DNA from 3 places in the Buttiauxella sp. JUb87 genome. Region 1 is predicted to be linked to each of the others. Evidence: predicted binding sites of a transcription regulator. Region 1 holds the regulator's gene; each other region holds the start of a gene.

Region 1 (6,032 bases):
TTGACCGCACCTGGGAAAAATAGCCCATACCGCGATCGTAGCGTCGAGGAAAACCTCGCGCTGTTCGAGAAAATGCGTAACGGTGAATTTGCTGAAGGCACTGCGTGCCTGCGTGCGAAAATCGACATGGCATCACCATTTATCGTGATGCGCGATCCGGTTATTTATCGCATCAAATTTGCTGAACACCATCAGACTGGTACCAAGTGGTGCATCTATCCGATGTACGACTTCACGCACTGCATTTCCGATGCGCTGGAAGGTATTACTCACTCTTTATGTACGCTGGAGTTCCAGGACAACCGTCGTCTGTACGATTGGGTGCTGGATAACATCACTATTCCTGTGCACCCGCGTCAGTACGAGTTCTCTCGCCTGAATCTCGAATACTCCATCATGTCTAAGCGTAAGCTGAACCTGCTGGTGACTGAGAAAGTAGTGGAAGGGTGGGATGACCCACGTATGCCAACCATTTCTGGCCTGCGTCGTCGTGGTTACACTGCCGGTTCTATTCGTGAGTTCTGTAAGCGTATTGGCGTGACCAAACAAGACAACACCGTTGAAATGGCTGCTTTGGAATCATGTATTCGTGATGACCTGAACGAAAACGCCCCGCGCGCGATGGCAGTGCTCGATCCGGTGAAAGTGATTATTGAAAACTTCCCGCAGGGCGAAGTGGAAATGGTCACCATGCCAAACCATCCGAACAAGCCAGAAATGGGTAGCCGCCAGGTGCCGTTCAGCCGTGAGATTTACATTGATCGTGCTGACTTCCGCGAAGAAGCGAATAAGCAGTACAAGCGTCTGGTGTTGGGCAAAGAAGTCCGCCTGCGTAATGCTTATGTGATTAAAGCCGATCGTGTTGAGAAAGATGAAGCCGGGAATATCACCGTGCTGCATTGTTCCTACGATCCGGACACATTAAGCAAAGACCCGGCTGATGGCCGTAAAGTAAAAGGCGTTATTCATTGGGTAAGTGCTGAACACGCCTTGCCAGTTGAAATTCGCCTTTACGACCGTCTGTTCAGCGTGGCTAACCCAGGTGCGGCGGAAGATTTCCTGGCAACGATCAACCCAGAGTCTCTGGTGATTAAGCAAGGTTTCGTCGAACCAAGCCTGCAAAATGCTGAGAAAGGCAAAGCGTATCAGTTCGAGCGTGAAGGTTATTTCTGCCTTGATAGCCGTCTGGCAACTGCGGAAAAACTGGTGTTTAACCGCACCGTTGGTTTGCGTGATACCTGGGCCAAAATAGGCGAGTAATTAGTTATACACGCAGTCAATATGTAACAAAGACGCCGCAAATCGCGGCGTTTTTTTTTGCTTAATAATCACAGGATTAAATATTTACTTACATTCGCGATGCGAATTAATGTTATTTATATTTCCCTGGGAATTCTCTGGCTGGTCAATCTCGGAACATAATAAATCCTTTCTTTTATCATGTGAGCGCTCTCATATGGTGGTTTATATCAATATTTGTTGATTTATAAACATAAAATTCCACAGTTGATTTTTGTTACAAATACTCATGAATTATGTGCTCTCTGTCATAATATCGGAATGAACTCTTACAAAGTCGTTGATAATTCGCGTCGCGAAAAATAGTCTTATGGGGAGCAGTAAATGCGGGAAAATATTTATAACCGCTTTAGCCGTTAGGCATTTTTACTTTTTTCGCTATCTGACGTCTTTTAACGTCCGGCGATTATTTATACGTCAAAGAGGAATTTTATATGCGTACGTTTAGTGGCAAACGTAGTGCGCTGGCCCTTGCTATTGCAGGCGTCACGGCTCTTTCTGGACTGGTTGTTATCCCTCAGGCAAGTGCAGCAGGTTTTTTTGATGATTCAACACTGACCGGTGGTGTTTATTACTGGCAGCGTGAACGTGACCGTAAAGATGTTACGACAGATAAATATGAAACTAACCTTTCTCACGCTACCTGGAACGCCAATCTGGACTTCCAGTCCGGTTATGCTGCTGACATGTTTGGTCTGGATATCGCCGCCTTTACTGCTATCGAAATGGCAGAAAATGGCGACAGCGGCCACCCGAACGAAATCGCATTTTCCTCTTCAAACAAAGCTTACGATGAAGATTATTCCGGCGATAAGAGCGGTATAAGCCTTTATAAAGCCGCAGCTAAATTCAAATACGGCCCGGTTTGGGCCCGTGCGGGTTACATCCAGCCAACAGGGCAATCTTTATTAGCACCACACTGGAGTTTCATGCCTGGTACTTACCAGGGCGCTGAAGCCGGGGCAAACTTTGATTATGCCGATGCCGGTGCTCTGAGCTTCTCCTACATGTGGACCAATGAGTATAAAGCTCCGTGGCACCTGGAGATGGACAAGTTCTATCAGAACGATAAGAACACCAAAGTTGAGTATCTGCACTCGCTGGGCGCGAAGTATGACTTCAAAAATGATCTGATTCTTGAAGCGGCATTCGGTCAGGCAGAAGGGTATATCGACCAATACTTCACTAAAGCAAGCTACAAATTTGATGTAGCTGGCAGCCCATTGTCTACCAGCTACCAGTTCTACGGTTCGCGTGACAAAGTCTCTGATGGCAGCGTTAACGATCTGTATGACGGCACCGCATGGTTGCAGGCTCTGACATTCGGCTACAAAGTGGGCCAGGTTGACCTGCGGCTCGAAGGTACCATGGTCAAGGCTGATGGCCAGCAGGGCTACTTCCTGCAACGTATGACCCCAACTTACGCATCGTCAAACGGTCGTCTGGATATCTGGTGGGATAACCGTTCTGACTTCAACGCCAATGGTGAAAAAGCCATCTTCGCGGGTGCCATGTATGACCTGAGCAATTGGGATCTGGCTGGTTGGGCTGTAGGTGCTTCGTATGTTTACGCATGGGATGCAAAACCAAGCTCTAAACCAACCACTGACGGTTACTACGATGCTGACAATCGCCTGAAAGAATCGGCGTACAGCCTTGACGCGTTGTACACCATTCAGGATGGGCGCGCGAAAGGCACTCTGTTCAAACTGCACTTCACTCAATACGACAACCACTCCGACATCCCAAGCTGGGGCGGTGGTTACGGCAACATCTTCCAGGATGAGCGTGACGTGAAATTCATCGTCATCGCACCGTTCACCATCTTCTGATTCGATTCCGGGCGTGAAAGCGCCCGGTTTTATAAAGGATATCGAGCATGAAAAAAATCATTTTGGTTACGGTCATGGCTTTAGGTTTGAGCGCCTGCGCACAACCCTCTAAAACGGCACCTGAAGATACAAAACTGAAACAAGCCTATAGCGCCTGTATCAATACCGCAGAAGGGAATCCTGATAAAATTCAGGCCTGTCAGAGCGTGTTAAACGTGCTGGGTCAGGAAAAGGAACACCAGGAATTTGCGAAGAAAGAAACGGTGCGCACCCTGGATTATCAAAACTGTATTCAGGCCACTCGTACTGGTAACGACCAGGCGGTAAAAGCCAAGTGCGATAAAATCTGGCAAGAGATTCGTGCGAACAACAAGTAATCTGTGAATTCAGGCAATAAAAAAACCGGTGAGCTTCCTCACCGGTTTTTTTATACCTGACATCTGGTTCAGAATGTCAGATATGCGGATTACTTTTCGCTGATTTCGTGTGCATTCTCGTCGGTACGGCAATCACCTTCAGCGCAGTGACCGTAAAGGTACAGGCTGTGGTTGGTCAGACGGATGCCATGGCGTGATGCGATTTCACGCTGACGAGATTCAATTGAATCATCACTGAACTCAATAACTTTGCCGCAGTCCAGGCAAATCAGGTGGTCGTGGTGATGTTGTTGAGTTAACTCGAATACGGATTTGCCGCCTTCGAAGTTGTGACGAGTGACAATGCCTGCATCATCAAACTGGTTTAGTACACGATAAACTGTGGCGAGACCAATTTCTTCGCCCATATCAATCAGACGTTTGTATAAGTCTTCCGCACTGACATGATGGTTCACCGGACCCTGTAGCACTTCAAGGATTTTTAATCGCGGAAGCGTGACTTTCAGGCCGGCCTTCTTCAATGCGGTATTATTGTCAGTCATGCGGAAATTGTCCTGTTGCTTAACGGATCGCTCGGACTCAGGGTGAGCGTTAAGATGAATGCGTCTCATTATAGAACTGCAGATTCTAAATGGAAACCGCAAGTATTATTCATAATCAAGCTAAAAAATGGCGGCTGAGTCGCGATTTAATTGCCTTGTTAGCTATTTAGCCAGGGGGTCATTGTACAGGGACAAACCGAAAAGTTAAAAATTTGTAGCGATTATTTTAATCGGAATAATCTATCAATGTGACGCAACCCGTTTAAAAGCTGCGTCACATCCAGAATCAGGCGTTGATGATATCTGCCAGGTTCAGCTCGTCAGAAACTTGTTTGACCCATTTCTGAACGCGTTCAGCGGTCAGTTCTGGTTGACGATCTTCATCGATAGCCAGACCGACAAAGTGATCGTCGTCAGCCAGACCTTTAGAGGCTTCAAAATGGTAGCCCGCCGTTGGCCAGTGACCGACGATAGCAGCACCGCGTGGCTCAATGATGTCACGGATAGTGCCCAATGCGTCACAGAAGTATTCTGCATAGTCTTCCTGGTCACCACAGCCGAACAGGGCGACCAGTTTGCCGTTGAAATCAACTTCTTCCAGAGTCGGGAAGAAGTCATCCCAGTCGCATTGCGCTTCACCGTAATACCACGTTGGAATGCCGAGAAGCAGAATATCGAAGCCTTCCAGGTCTTCTTTGCTGCTCTTAGCAATGTCATGCACCTCAGCAACGTCTTTACCGAGCTGTTTTTGAATCATCTTCGCGATATTTTCGGTGTTACCAGTGTCGCTGCCGAAAAAAATGCCTACGATTGCCATGAGTAAAATAACCTCTTGATACTTAATGGTATGGTGGCTGCTAATTGGCCACAGATAGGGCAATCATAGCAGAACACATTGCGGTGCGGAAACTGCTATCAGCCTGTTGTGCACAGACTGCAACATCGTATTCCGGGCATATAGCCTTTCAACTAACTGAGATGCTGCTTCAGTTGCGCGAGTAGAATCTCTTCAATCAACTCACTACGACTGATATTGCGCGCTTCAGCCAGATGATTTAGTGCATCTACTGCATCGTTATTGAGCTTCAGTTCCACTCGCTTCAGGCCGCGTACTTTATCGCGCTTGAGCTGGTTGCGTTTGTTGATACGCAGTTGCTCATCACGCGTCAGCGGATTAGTTTTTGGCCGCCCGGGGCGACGCTCGTCCGCGAACAGATCTAATGTAGTACGGTCCGTTTGTTCTTTTGCCATGATTAGACTACTGACAGGGAATTCAGGTGGCACGGAGCGGGGTGCTCTGGCGCATTTTAGCGCGCAATCATACATCAGCATGGCTTGCGCGCCAACGCGTTAGCTGCATCTAACAGCCAGTCGGTTTGTTTTTAATCAGTTTGCGGCACTTGCGTCGATAAAACGGTGGATTGCGCGCAAAACAGCATCAGGTTTTTCGGCGTGAACCCAGTGTCCGGCACCGGCAACCACATGAGCGCGCGCCTGAGGGAATTGCGCAAGCAGCGTTTCGCGGTGTGATTCGTCAACATAAGGGGATGCACCACCACGGATAAACAGTGCCGGTTCATTCCAGGTTGGGATAGCTTGCCAGCCGACAATATTCTCGTACTGTTCCCACAATACCGGAACATTAAACTTCCACTCGCCGTCAGCAAATGACTTCAGCAAGAATTGAATCACACCTTCTTCGTTCAGATGCTCACGCATCACCATAGCGGCTTGTTGACGTGTTTTCGCTCCACTACTACTGACTGCATTAATAGCCGCGAAAATTTCATCGTGACGGCGTACCTGATAATCCACCGGTGCAATGTCAATCAGCACCAGTTTATCAATGCGCTCAGGTGCAATAGCTGTCAGAGCCATCGCAACTTTACCGCCCATGGAATGGCCGATAATGATTGCTTTTTCAAAGCCATATTCTTCGAGCGTTTCAACCACATCCTGCGCCATCGCGGCATAGTTCATTT
Region 2 (6,032 bases), on a different contig from region 1:
GGAGAGTAGTGTTATTCATTATTCTTGCGATTCTGTCGGCGGAGTCACAACAGGCGCCTGAACGCTACGATTTTCCAGTTCGGTTAAACGTTGTTCCAGCAAAGCCAGTTTTTCTCTGGTGCGTAACAGTACTTGAGTCTGTACATCAAACTCTTCACGGCTAACGAGATCCAGACGGGTTAATTGAGATTGCAGAACCTGGCGTACTTTTTTCTCAACATCATCCCCGAACTCACGAATCCCTTTCGGCATTGACTCGTGGACCTGGCGTGCGATCTGTTCAATTTTTTTCGGGTCAATCATAGTGGCTTCCATAATCTTACGGGATTGTCTTGCGCGATTAACACTAATTGTAATGCCTGTGAGGCCGGTTAGAAACCCGAAATGTTCTAAGGTTTGGCGTTGCCAGAGAAAATCATCGGCGTTATAGTAAGTCTGCTTATTCTCAGGGCGGGGTGTAACTCCCCACCGGCGGTAAATCAGTGAACGCTGAAAGCCCGCGAGCGCTCCAGAGCAATCTGGAGGTCAGCAGATCCGGTGTAATTCCGGAGCCGACGGTTATAGTCCGGATGGGAGAGAGTAACGACTAAGCTCAAGCTTTAGTAAGCTTGCACACGTTATTTTTTTAGCTCCTAAGACTGCCCTGATTCTGGTAACCATAATTTTAATGAGGTTTTTTTACCATGAATCAGACGCTCCTTTCTGCATTTGGCACTCCTTCCCAGCGCGTGGAACATGCTCTTGAAGCATTACGTGAAGGTCGTGGGGTAATGGTTCTTGACGATGAAGATCGCGAGAACGAAGGCGACATGATTTTCCCAGCCGAAACCATGACCGTTGAGCAAATGGCTCTGACCATTCGCCACGGTAGCGGTATTGTTTGCCTGTGCCTGACTGAAGAACGCCGTAAACAACTCGAATTGCCAATGATGGTTGAGAACAACACCAGTGCTTATGGCACAGGGTTTACTGTGACTATCGAAGCCGCAAAAGGCGTGACCACCGGTGTTTCTGCCGCAGACCGTATTACCACGGTGCGTGCCGCGATTGCTGATGGCGCAACACCAAGTGACCTGAACCGCCCGGGCCACGTGTTCCCGTTGCGCGCTCAACCGGGTGGCGTGTTAACCCGTGGTGGCCACACAGAAGCCACTATCGATTTGGTGACACTGGCAGGCTTCAAACCTGCAGGTGTGTTGTGTGAATTGACCAACGATGATGGCACCATGGCGCGCGCGCCTGAATGCATCACCTTTGCACGTGAACACAATATGGCTGTGGTGACAATTGAAGATCTGGTGGAATACCGTCAGACTCACGAACGCAAAGCCAGCTAAAATGCAAAAAGCCCGGTGATTAAACCGGGCTTCTCCTCAACCAATGCCGCTGGTTTGCAGCAGCGTCAGACTAAACCCCATCACCGCCATACCGCAAAGCACGCCATAACTTGGGTTGTTATGGGGATCAATTTCTTTGGCAAGCGGCATCAGTTCATCAACCGATAACGCCACCATAATCCCTGCGACGGCAGCCATGATAGCCGCCATGATGACTGGCGACACCATTGTGCCCAGAATCAGCCAGGCCAGCACACCACCAAGAATTTCGGCAAGACCCGAAATCCCTGCCCAGAAAATAGCTTTGCGTTTCGATCCCGTTGCCGCGTACACCGGGCCTGCAACCGCTAATCCTTCTGGGATGTTGTGCAACGCAACGGCGAGCGCAATTCCCATCCCTAACTCCAGGTTACTGCTTGCCGTCACAAATGTCGCAACACCTTCCGGGAAGTTATGCAGACTAATGCCGAGGGTCAGTAGCAACGCGGTACGCCGTAAATTGCGAGGCTGCGGTTTACTGTCCATTAAATCTTGCGGATGTGCATGGGGTAGGGCGCGGTCAAGAGCGAAATAGCCTAACAAACCCAACATAAACATGCCGTAACCTAAAACGGGTGACATTCCTTGTGTGTGAAGTGCTGCGGGTAACATCTCCATTAACGAGATAAGCAGCATAATTCCCGCTGCAAAACCGAGAGAAAATGCCAGCACACGGTTTGAAGGTTTCTGGCCGATAACGCCAAGAAAGGCACCTATAAAAGTGGCTCCCCCTGCTAACAGGGTCAGAATCAAGGGTACTGACATTCATTGCTCCTTTTGATAATGATTCTCATTTATATTAATGGGCGGTGTGATAAAAATCGAGAGCCAGATGGGAAGCTTTACACATCGCTTACATTCAAATTTCCTGAAGATCTTCATCATGCTTATCTGAGTTCTTCATTGTGCAAAAGCGCGTACTGTAGTTTTCATAAACTGAATGACCTGATTAAAGGACACACCATGACAACTCAACGAATGCCTGCGCTATTCCTCGGACACGGTAGCCCAATGAACGTGCTGGAAGATAATCACTATACCCAAGCCTGGCGTCATTTGGGAGAAACCTTGCCGCGGCCAAAAGCTATTGTGGTGGTCTCAGCGCATTGGTTCACTAAAGGCACGGGTGTCACCGCGATGGAAACACCAAAAACTATTCATGACTTCGGTGGTTTCCCACAAGCGTTATATGACACGCATTACCCGGCACCGGGTTCGCCTGAACTGGCGCAGCAGTTAGTTGATCTTCTGGCACCTGTCCCAGTAATGCAGGATAAAGAAGCCTGGGGGTTTGACCATGGCTCCTGGGGTGTATTGATCAAGATGTACCCCAATGCTGATATCCCGATGGTGCAACTGAGTATCGACAGCACGAAACCAGCAGCCTGGCATTTCGAGATGGGTCGAAAACTGGCAACACTGCGCGATCAAGGCATCATGCTGATTGCCAGTGGCAACGTGGTTCATAACCTGAGAACCGCACGCTGGCACGGCGAAAACACACCATATCCATGGGCCGAGTCGTTTAACCAATACGTTAAAGACAACCTCACATGGCTTGGGCCGGTCGCTGAGCACCCGCTGGTGAACTTCTTAGATCATGAAGGCGGATCGTTATCTAACCCAACGCCGGATCACTACCTGCCGTTGTTGTATGTTCTGGGAGCGTGGGATGGTAAAGAGCCGATTACGTTACCTGTAGACGGCATAGAGATGGGATCGTTGAGTATGCTTTCGGTACAAATCGGCTGATATGTTTCTCCCTCTCCTTTAGGAAGAGGGAGAAACAATTATTCTACGAACACATGCGGATAGAAGCGTGAAAGATCCTGGGTGATTAACTCGCGATCTTCACGAATACCAATACCTGCAGGTTGATCGTTGATAAGCCAACTGCCGATCAGCACATAACTGTCGCCAAATTTTGGTAACTGATAGAACTGCTGGACGATCATCCCTTCTTCACCGTAAGGGCCATCGACACGGGCAATTTCTTCGCCGTTTTCGATGATCTTCACATTTGCACCTTCGCGAGAGAAGATTGGCTTCACCACGTATTTATCCATCGGCGGATAGTTATCTTCGGCAAAATATGAAGGTAGCAGATTTGGATGATCCGGGAACATTTCCCACAGCATTGGGAGCAATGCTTTGTTGGAGATAATGCTTTTCCAGGCTGGTTCCAGCCAGCGTACACCCGCATCTTCCAGCTTGGTGGAGAACATCTCACGCAGCATGAACTCCCACGGGTACAGTTTGAACAGGTTGCTAATCACCTGATCCTGCAGATCGGTAAACTGGCCTTTTTCGCCCAGACCGATATCTTCCATGTAGACGAATTCGCTCGCCACTTCGGCTTCAGCCGCGCAGTCTTGTAGATACTGAACGGTACCGCGATCTTCTTCTGTGTCCTGGCAGCAAGCAAAATGAACCAGATTGAAACCGTGTTGCTGTTTCAGCTCAGCAAAACGCTCAATGATCTTCTCTTGCAGGCTGTTGAACTGATCGCTTTCTGCTGGCAGGTTACCGGCCTGGATCTGATCTTCCAGCCAGATCCACTGGAAGAATGCTGCTTCATACAAAGAGGTTGGTGTGTCGGCGTTGTTTTCCAGCAACTTGGGTTCACCTACGCCATCCCACGCGATATCCAGGCGTGAGTAAAGCGACGGTTGCTGGGTACGCCATGACTGACGCACAAATTCCCAGGTGTGTTTAGGAATGCGGAATTTGGCCAGCAGTTCATCGCTGCTCACGACTTTTTCCACTACCTTCAGGCACATTTGATGTAATTCAGCGGTGACCTCTTCCAGGCGTTCTACCTGCGGAAGCGTCAGCTTGTAATATGCGTCTTCACACCAGTACGGCTCGCCGTACATGGTGTGAAAATTGAAACCGTATTCTGTGGCTTTCTCGCGCCAGTCCGGGCGCTCAGTAATCGCGATTCTTTCCATAATTTCTTAGCCACCCATGGAACGAGAAGAACCTGTTGCGCTGCTACTGCGCTGCATAGTCGATTGTTTAGCCACTGAGTCACCGAAACCGCCGCGTGTCACAGTGCTGGTGGTGGCAGGTTTAGGTGCCATTGCCGTTTTCGGTACGGTTGTCGTACGGCCTGGTGTCGCGGCACCATAGCTCTTACCGCTGGCATCGGCATATTTACCGTAAGCAGGGCTTGCAGGGTTCTTCGAAGTAAACAGAGGTTGCTGCGCAAAGCCCGCCCCGCCGCCCATCAATCGGCCCATCATGTAACCGGCCATCAATGGCATCCAGAAGCTGCCGCTTTGCTGCGGTTGTGCCTGAGCTTGTTCACCTGCCACGCTGGCTTGAGCTGGTGCTTGCTGGCATTGGCCTTCACCAAACTCAGCGATACATTCTTCACGCGAGGCGTATTTTGGCGCTGTACGTTCTGCTTCTTTTAGTGCGTTGTTAAAGGAAGTCGTACATTCTGCACTTTTGCCAGGGTTGGCTTGCGAACAGTCATCCGCATTTTGATACATGGAGACTGTTTCGTCATTTTGTTCGCAACCGGCTAGCATAAACACAGCGGTAACAGCCAATGCGACTGGCGTCAAATGGCGGGCGTTCCAGCTTTTGCGGAACGATGCGTGGTTTATGATTTTTGTCCGTTTCATTTATCTGTCCTGAGCCCAGTGGTTATGGTGCTTAGGATAGGGGATGAATGGTTGAAATTAAAGCGATGACGGATGTTTGAAGGGAGATCTTTACTCTGCCTTACGTTCGCATGCGTAAGTTGTGATGGGGGCATGTTGCCACACCCCCAAAATATCTGATCAGTTGCCGAATGGGTTAGCTGATTTGCTGCTAGTCGCAGAAGCTGGAGTCGCTTGTGCTGGTGTTGTAGCAGTCGTTGCTTCGCTATCCGCTGTATAACCATCCGCGCGAGCATTTTGGTCTGGCGTTTCTGGAGCCACGCTGTCAGCCGTGGTTGGTACTGGTTTACCCAGTGTTGCATTCAACGCTACAAGATCCTGTTCGTTAAGCGTACCCAGTGCTGATTTAATATTCAGCTGGTTGATTAGGTAGTTATAACGAGCGCTGGAGAGCTGTTGCTTGGCGTTATACAGCGTCGTGGTCGCATCTAACACATCAACGATGGTACGAGTACCGACGGAATAGCCTGCTTCCATGGCATCCAGGGAGCTTTGTGCAGACACAACCGCTTGTTTATAAGCGTTGATGGTACTGATGGACGCATTAACGTTGTTGAACGAAGAGCGAACTGTTTGCACTACGCTACGATGCGCGCTTTCAAGCTGCTCACTTGCGCCAACAAAGTTGTATTGCGCTTGTTTCACTTGAGAGTTAACAGAACCGCCAGTGTACAGTGGCAAGGAGAAGTTCAGGCCGATTTTATTCTGGCCCATATCGCTGTCGTTGTACTGAGAACTATTGGTTTTAGAACCACTGTAGCTGGTATCGGAAACACCAGTAGAAGCGGTCAAACCCACGGTTGGCATGTGGCCAGTTTCTGCGTAGCGAATTTGCTCGCGAGCCAGGTCCTGAGACAGACGTGCTTGCAACAATGCCAGGTTACGTTTTTCCGCTTCTTTCAGCAGATTATTCACGCCATCCGGTTTGTTGGTTTTGAAGCCGTCTACATTCAGTGATGCCAAAGATGGATAGTAATTACCGGTC
Region 3 (6,032 bases), on a different contig from region 1:
CTATTCGGATTAAATTATTTCTATCGGTGATACCTGCCAACTTTAATAATCTAATCAGAATACAATTTTGCCAAAATGATACTTTTTGGTGTTAACAATTAAAAATTGTAGCGTCATACCGAGCTTTTACCATTTATTGACCGCTTTTAGGTCGTTTTCAGGAATATTCTGCCTGAAGTGTAAAAGCCCGTTTACACTTCAGGCTTGAAGCGATAGATTGAAGGGATTGCAACTAAGCTAAATCTAAAGGCCATTTCCGGAAATATCATGAATTATCAGAACGACGACTTACGCATCAAAGAAATCAACGAACTTTTGCCTCCAGTAGCGCTGCTCGAAAAATTCCCTGCCACTGAAAAAGCAGCTGCAACGGTATCTGGCGCGCGCAAAGCGATTCATAAAATCCTTAAAGGAAATGATGATCGTCTGCTGGTTGTCATCGGCCCTTGCTCCATTCACGATATCAAAGCGGCGAAAGAGTATGGCGCGCGTTTACTGACATTGCGTGAAGAACTGCAAGGTGAGCTGGAAATCGTTATGCGTGTTTACTTCGAAAAACCACGCACGACGGTGGGCTGGAAAGGCCTCATCAACGATCCGCAAATGGATAACAGTTTCCAAATCAACGATGGCCTGCGCATTGCTCGTAAGCTGTTGTTAGATATCAATGACTCCGGCCTGCCAGCAGCGGGTGAGTTCTTAGATATGATTACTCCGCAGTATCTGGCGGACTTGATGAGCTGGGGGGCTATTGGCGCACGAACCACAGAATCTCAGGTTCACCGTGAACTGGCGTCGGGTCTGTCATGTCCGGTCGGCTTCAAAAATGGTACCGACGGCACGATGAAAGTGGCGATTGATGCTATTAATGCCGCTGGCGCGCCACACAGCTTCCTGTCTGTGACGAAATGGGGTCATTCTGCCATTGTGACGACCAGCGGAAATGGTGACTGCCATATCATTCTGCGCGGCGGTAAAGAGCCAAACTACAGCGCGGAGCACGTCGCTCAGGTTAAAGCGGATTTAGTGAAGGCAGGCCTGCCTGCACAGGTGATGATCGATTTCAGTCATGCCAACAGCAGCAAGCAGTTTAAGAAACAAATGGAAGTTGGCGCCGATGTTTGCCAGCAAATCGCTGGTGGCGATAAAGCCATCACCGGTGTGATGATTGAAAGTCACCTTATTGAAGGCAATCAGAACCTGGAAAGCGGTGAACCGTTGGTTTACGGCAAGAGCGTGACCGATGCTTGTATCGGCTGGGAAGATACTGAAGTTGTGTTGCGCCAGTTGGCTGATGCAGTGAAAACGCGTCGCGGCTAAGTCTTGACGCAGTAACAATAAAAAAGGCGTGGTTTTCACCACGCCTTTTTCACATCTAACGAATTACTTCGCTTTACCCTGGTTTGCTACCGCTGCGGCTTTTGCTGCGATCTCATCAGCATTGCCCAGATAGTAGCGCTTCAGCGGTTTGAAGTTCTCGTCAAACTCATACACCAACGGTACGCCAGTTGGGATATTCAGCTCAAGAATTTCGTCTTCGCCCAGGTTATCAAGGAATTTAACCAAGGCACGCAGGGAGTTACCGTGTGCGGCAACAATCACACGCTCGCCGCTTTTCATGCGTGGCAGAATGGTTTCATTCCAGTAAGGGATTACGCGCTCGATAGTTAACGCCAGGCTTTCAGTTACCGGCAGCTCTTTATCGGTCAGGCTTGCATAACGTGGGTCATGGCCTGGGAAGCGTTCGTCATCACGCGTCAATTCTGGAGGTGTTATCGCAAAGCCACGACGCCATTGTTTAACTTGCTCATCGCCGTATTTTTCTGCGGTTTCTGCTTTGTTCAGACCCTGCAGCGCCCCGTAATGACGCTCATTCAGCTTCCAGGATTTTTCAACTGGCAACCAGGCCTGGTCCAGTTCATCGAGGATGTTCCACAGAGTATGGATGGCACGTTTCAGCACAGAAGTGTAAGCAAAGTCGAAAGAGTAGCCTTCGTCTTTCAGCAACTTACCTGCTGCTTTCGCTTCAGTTTGACCTTTCTCAGACAGATCAACGTCATACCAACCGGTGAAGCGGTTTTCGTTGTTCCACTGGCTTTCACCGTGACGAACCAGAACCAGCTTAGTAACAGCCATAGTTTACTCCTTAATGAGCCTGTGATTAATGATAACGATTATCATTATATTGCCGCAAAGGGGCGAGCGGCAATGCTAAACGTTTAACATAGCGAAAAAGAGTGTGGAGTGTAAGTTGGATGTGAATGGTTGTTATATTTTTGTCGCTAAACGGCGGGAAATCCAGCGATTCGCAGAAGAATTGCCCTCCGTGGAGGAGGGCAAGGCACTTAGAGTGGAATGAACTCGTATTCCGTAATGCTTAAGTACTCTTCATGTGGCTGTAACCAGCAATCAGGTTGTGGCCATTCCGGATGATTAGGGCTGTCTGGCAGGAATTCGCTTTCCAGCGCCAGGCCCTGGTACGCATTGTACGTTCCTTGTTCCCTTGCCGGTGTACCGTCCAGATAATTCCCGCTGTAAAACTGCAATGCCGGTGCGGTGGTGTAGACCGTCATTTGCAGTTGATTGTCGCTCGACCAAAGGTGTGCTGCTGGCAGGCTGGCATCGCCCTGTGCTTGTAACAAGAACGCATGATCGTAGCCTTTAACCAGCACCTGGTCGTTATCAGACAGGAAATCATCAGCGATGGTTTTCACTGTGCGGAAATCAAAGCTGGTACCTGCCACATCTTTAAGCCCGGCCTGTGGAATACCGTTGCTATCGACTGGCAAGTAGCTATCGGCCAGCAGTTGCAGGCGATGTTGACGAATATCGTTCTGCTTACCGTCGAGATTAAAGTAGGCGTGATTGGTCAGGTTCACCGGGCATGCTTTGCTGGTTTTGGCGCGGAACTCAACAGTAATGCAGTTATCTTCGGTGAGAGCATAACGCGCGGTTGCACGTAATTCGCCAGGGAAGCCTTGATCGCCATCTTGTGAATCGAGGGTGTACAGCACTTCATGTTCGTTCTGGCGCACAATACGCCAGCGACGTTTGTCGAAGCCATCTGGCCCGCCATGTAGCTGATGTGCGCCCTGGTTTGCTGTCACGTTGATGGTGACGCCATCGCGCTCAAACTGGCTGTTGGCAATCCGGTTTGCGTAGCGCCCGACAGTTGCTCCCAGATAAGCTGACTGATTCAGATAATCTTCCGGTGTTTCGCAGCCAAGCAGCGTTTCGCGTACGCTTCCGTCTTTCATCGGCACACGACACGACAACAGGGTAGCGCCCCAGTCCATGACTGAGACAACTAACCCCGCGCTGTTGCGCAGGGTGGAGATGCGGAACGGTTGCCCATCCGGTGCAAGCTGTGGTGTTTCTTTTAGCATTGGCCCGCGCCCTCCGAAGGTTTGCAGACATAAAAGGTTTCTTTTATGCCGGTTTTGGCTTCGTACTGTTTGGCGACCGCTTGTTGTACTGCAGGAACCAAATCTTCCGGGATCAATGCAACGATACAACCACCGAAGCCGCCACCTGTCATACGCACGCCGCCTTTATCGCCAATTGTGGCTTTCACGATTTCAACTAACGTATCGATTTGTGGCACGGTGATTTCGAAATCATCGCGCATTGACGCATGAGACTCAGCCATCAGTTCGCCCATACGTTGCAAATCGCCTTTTGCCAGCGCATCGGCAGCTTCTACGGTACGAATATTTTCGGTGAGGACATGGCGCACACGCTTAGCGACAACCGGATCAAGTTCATGTGCCACAGCGTTGAATTTTGACAACTCAACATCACGCAGCGCTTTCTGAGTGAAGAAGCGTGCACCAGTTTCGCATTGCTGGCGACGGGTATTGTATTCGCTGCCCACCAGCGTGCGTTTGAAGTTACTGTTGATGATGACCACGGCCACGCCTTTTGGCATCGAAACCGCTTTGGTACCCAGCGTGCGGCAATCAATCAGCAACGCATGATCTTTTTTACCTAACGCAGAAATCAGCTGATCCATAATGCCGCAGTTACAGCCGACGAACTGGTTCTCTGCTTCCTGGCCATTTAAGGCAATTTGCGAGCCGTCCAGCGCCAGATGATAAAGCTTCTGGAACACGGTACCCACTGCGACTTCCAGCGATGCCGATGAACTCAAGCCCGCACCTTGTGGCACGTTGCCGCTGATCACTAAATCGGCGCCGGCAAAGTTTTTATCACGCTTTTGCAGATGCTTAACCACACCGCGAACATAGTTGGACCATTGCTGCGTGTCGTGGCTCAGAATCGGTTTGTCGAGTGAAAACTCGTCGCTTTGATTGTCATAATCCGCGGCGATCACGCGTACCATGCGGTCATCACGTTTTGCGCAGCTAATGACCGTCTGGTAATCGATAGCACAAGGAAGCACAAAACCGTCGTTGTAATCGGTGTGCTCGCCAATCAGGTTAACGCGGCCAGGAGCCTGAATAGTATGGGTTGCCGGATAACCAAAGTGTTCGGCGAAGAGGTGTTGGGTGTTATCTTTCAGACTCATTTTTATTCTCCGGATTGGCGAAAGTGAATATCGGAAACGGCACGCAAGCGTTCTGCGGCTTGCTCTGCGGTTAAATCACGTTGGGTTTCAGCCAGCATTTCATAGCCGACCATAAATTTACGCACGGTTGCGCTACGCAATAGTGGTGGATAGAAGTGAGCATGCAACTGCCAGTGACCATTTTCCTCGTCATTAAACGGTGCGCCATGCCAGCCCATAGAATAAGGGAATGAGCACTGGAAAAGGTTGTCGTAACGGCTGGTCAGTTTTTTCAGCGCGAGTGCTAAATCACTGCTCTGTTCAGCCGTCAGGTCAGTGATACGCAGTACATGAGTTTTCGGCAGCAGTAGCGTTTCAAACGGCCAGGCGGCCCAGTAAGGCACTACTGCAATCCAGTGTTCAGTTTCGACGACTGTGCGGCTGCCATCTTTAAGCTCGCGTTGTGCGTAATCGACCAGCATTGGCGAGCCATTTTCTGCAAAGTATTCGCGCTGCAATACATCTTCACGCGCCACTTCATTAGGCAGGAAACTGTTCGCCCAAACCTGGCCGTGCGGATGCGGGTTGGAGCAACCCATCGCCGCGCCTTTATTCTCAAAAACCTGCACCCACGGGTAAGTTTTGCCTAAATCCGCAGTCTGTTCTTGCCAGGTTTTCACCACTTCTTCCAGCGCATTTACGGAAAGCTGTGGCAGGGTTTTACTGTGATCTGGTGAGAAACAGATAACCCGGCTGGTGCCGCGAGCGCTTTCACAACGTAAAAGTGGGTCGCTGCTCGCTGGTGCATCTGGGGTATCCGTCATCAACGCGGCAAAATCATTAGTAAAAACAAAAGTGCCGGTATATTGCGGATTTTTGTCACCAGTAACGCGTGTGTTGCCTGGGCACAAGAAGCAATCCGGATCGTGGGCCGGTAAAGTTTCATTGGACGGAGTTTCCTGCGCCCCTTGCCACGGGCGCTTAGCGCGGTGCGGGGACACCAGAATCCATTGTCCTGTCAGTGGGTTAAAACGGCGATGTGGATGATCCACCGGGTTAAACTGCTCCATCACATTTCCTTAGTCTGGATAACCTTGAGGGTGGCGAGACTGCCAGCGCCAGGTATCATCTGCCATTTCTTGCAGAGTACGGCTGACACGCCAGTTAAGTTGTTGATCGGCTTTGGTGGCATCTGCCCAGTAAGCTGGGAGATCGCCATCTCGACGCGGGGCGAAGTGATAATTCACCGGTTTTCCGCAAGCGGTGCTGAAAGCATTGATCACATCCAACACGCTGCTACCAATGCCTGCGCCGAGGTTATAGATATGCACGCCAGGCTTGCCTTGCAGTGTTTGCATGGCGGCAACGTGGCCTTCAGCGAGATCCATAACGTGAATGTAGTCGCGAACGCCAGTGCCGTCTTCGGTTGGATAATCATTCCCGAAGACCGCCAGTGAATCACGGCGTCCTACCGCAACCTGTGCGATGTATGGCATCAGATTGTTTGGGATACCTTGCGGGTCTT

Evidence for each region. The regulator Fur, encoded in region 1, represses iron uptake genes when iron is present. The targets are predictions, from matches to a motif close to ATAATAATGAGAACNACTATCAA.
Region 2: a site for Fur is predicted at 2,154-2,176, ahead of zupT (zinc transporter ZupT). Genes of this name have one in related genera too.
Region 3: a site for Fur is predicted at 2,159-2,181, ahead of gpmA (2,3-diphosphoglycerate-dependent phosphoglycerate mutase). Genes of this name have one in related genera too.

The regions. Positions count from the first base shown of each region.
Region 1 covers NZ_SNVY01000003.1:418,607-424,638, forward strand. The annotation lists gene glnS (glutamine--tRNA ligase) at 1-1,260, shown strand, start outside; gene chiP (chitoporin) at 1,734-3,131, shown strand; gene chiQ (ChiQ/YbfN family lipoprotein) at 3,179-3,508, shown strand; gene fur (ferric iron uptake transcriptional regulator) at 3,598-4,050, opposite strand; gene fldA (flavodoxin FldA) at 4,337-4,867, opposite strand; gene ybfE (LexA regulated protein) at 5,020-5,301, opposite strand; gene ybfF (esterase) at 5,437-6,032, opposite strand, start outside.
Region 2 covers NZ_SNVY01000005.1:78,300-84,331, forward strand. The annotation lists gene ubiK (ubiquinone biosynthesis accessory factor UbiK) at 19-303, opposite strand; FMN riboswitch at 438-585, shown strand; gene ribB (3,4-dihydroxy-2-butanone-4-phosphate synthase) at 684-1,337, shown strand; gene zupT (zinc transporter ZupT) at 1,374-2,141, opposite strand; gene ygiD (4,5-DOPA dioxygenase extradiol) at 2,340-3,128, shown strand; gene EC843_RS17515 (glutathionylspermidine synthase family protein) at 3,167-4,327, opposite strand; gene EC843_RS17520 (DUF1190 family protein) at 4,334-5,008, opposite strand; gene tolC (outer membrane channel protein TolC) at 5,168-6,032, opposite strand, start outside.
Region 3 covers NZ_SNVY01000001.1:1,406,285-1,412,316, reverse strand. The annotation lists gene aroG (3-deoxy-7-phosphoheptulonate synthase AroG) at 268-1,320, shown strand; gene gpmA (2,3-diphosphoglycerate-dependent phosphoglycerate mutase) at 1,384-2,136, opposite strand; gene galM (galactose-1-epimerase) at 2,346-3,386, opposite strand; gene galK (galactokinase) at 3,380-4,528, opposite strand; gene galT (galactose-1-phosphate uridylyltransferase) at 4,531-5,577, opposite strand; gene galE (UDP-glucose 4-epimerase GalE) at 5,587-6,032, opposite strand, start outside.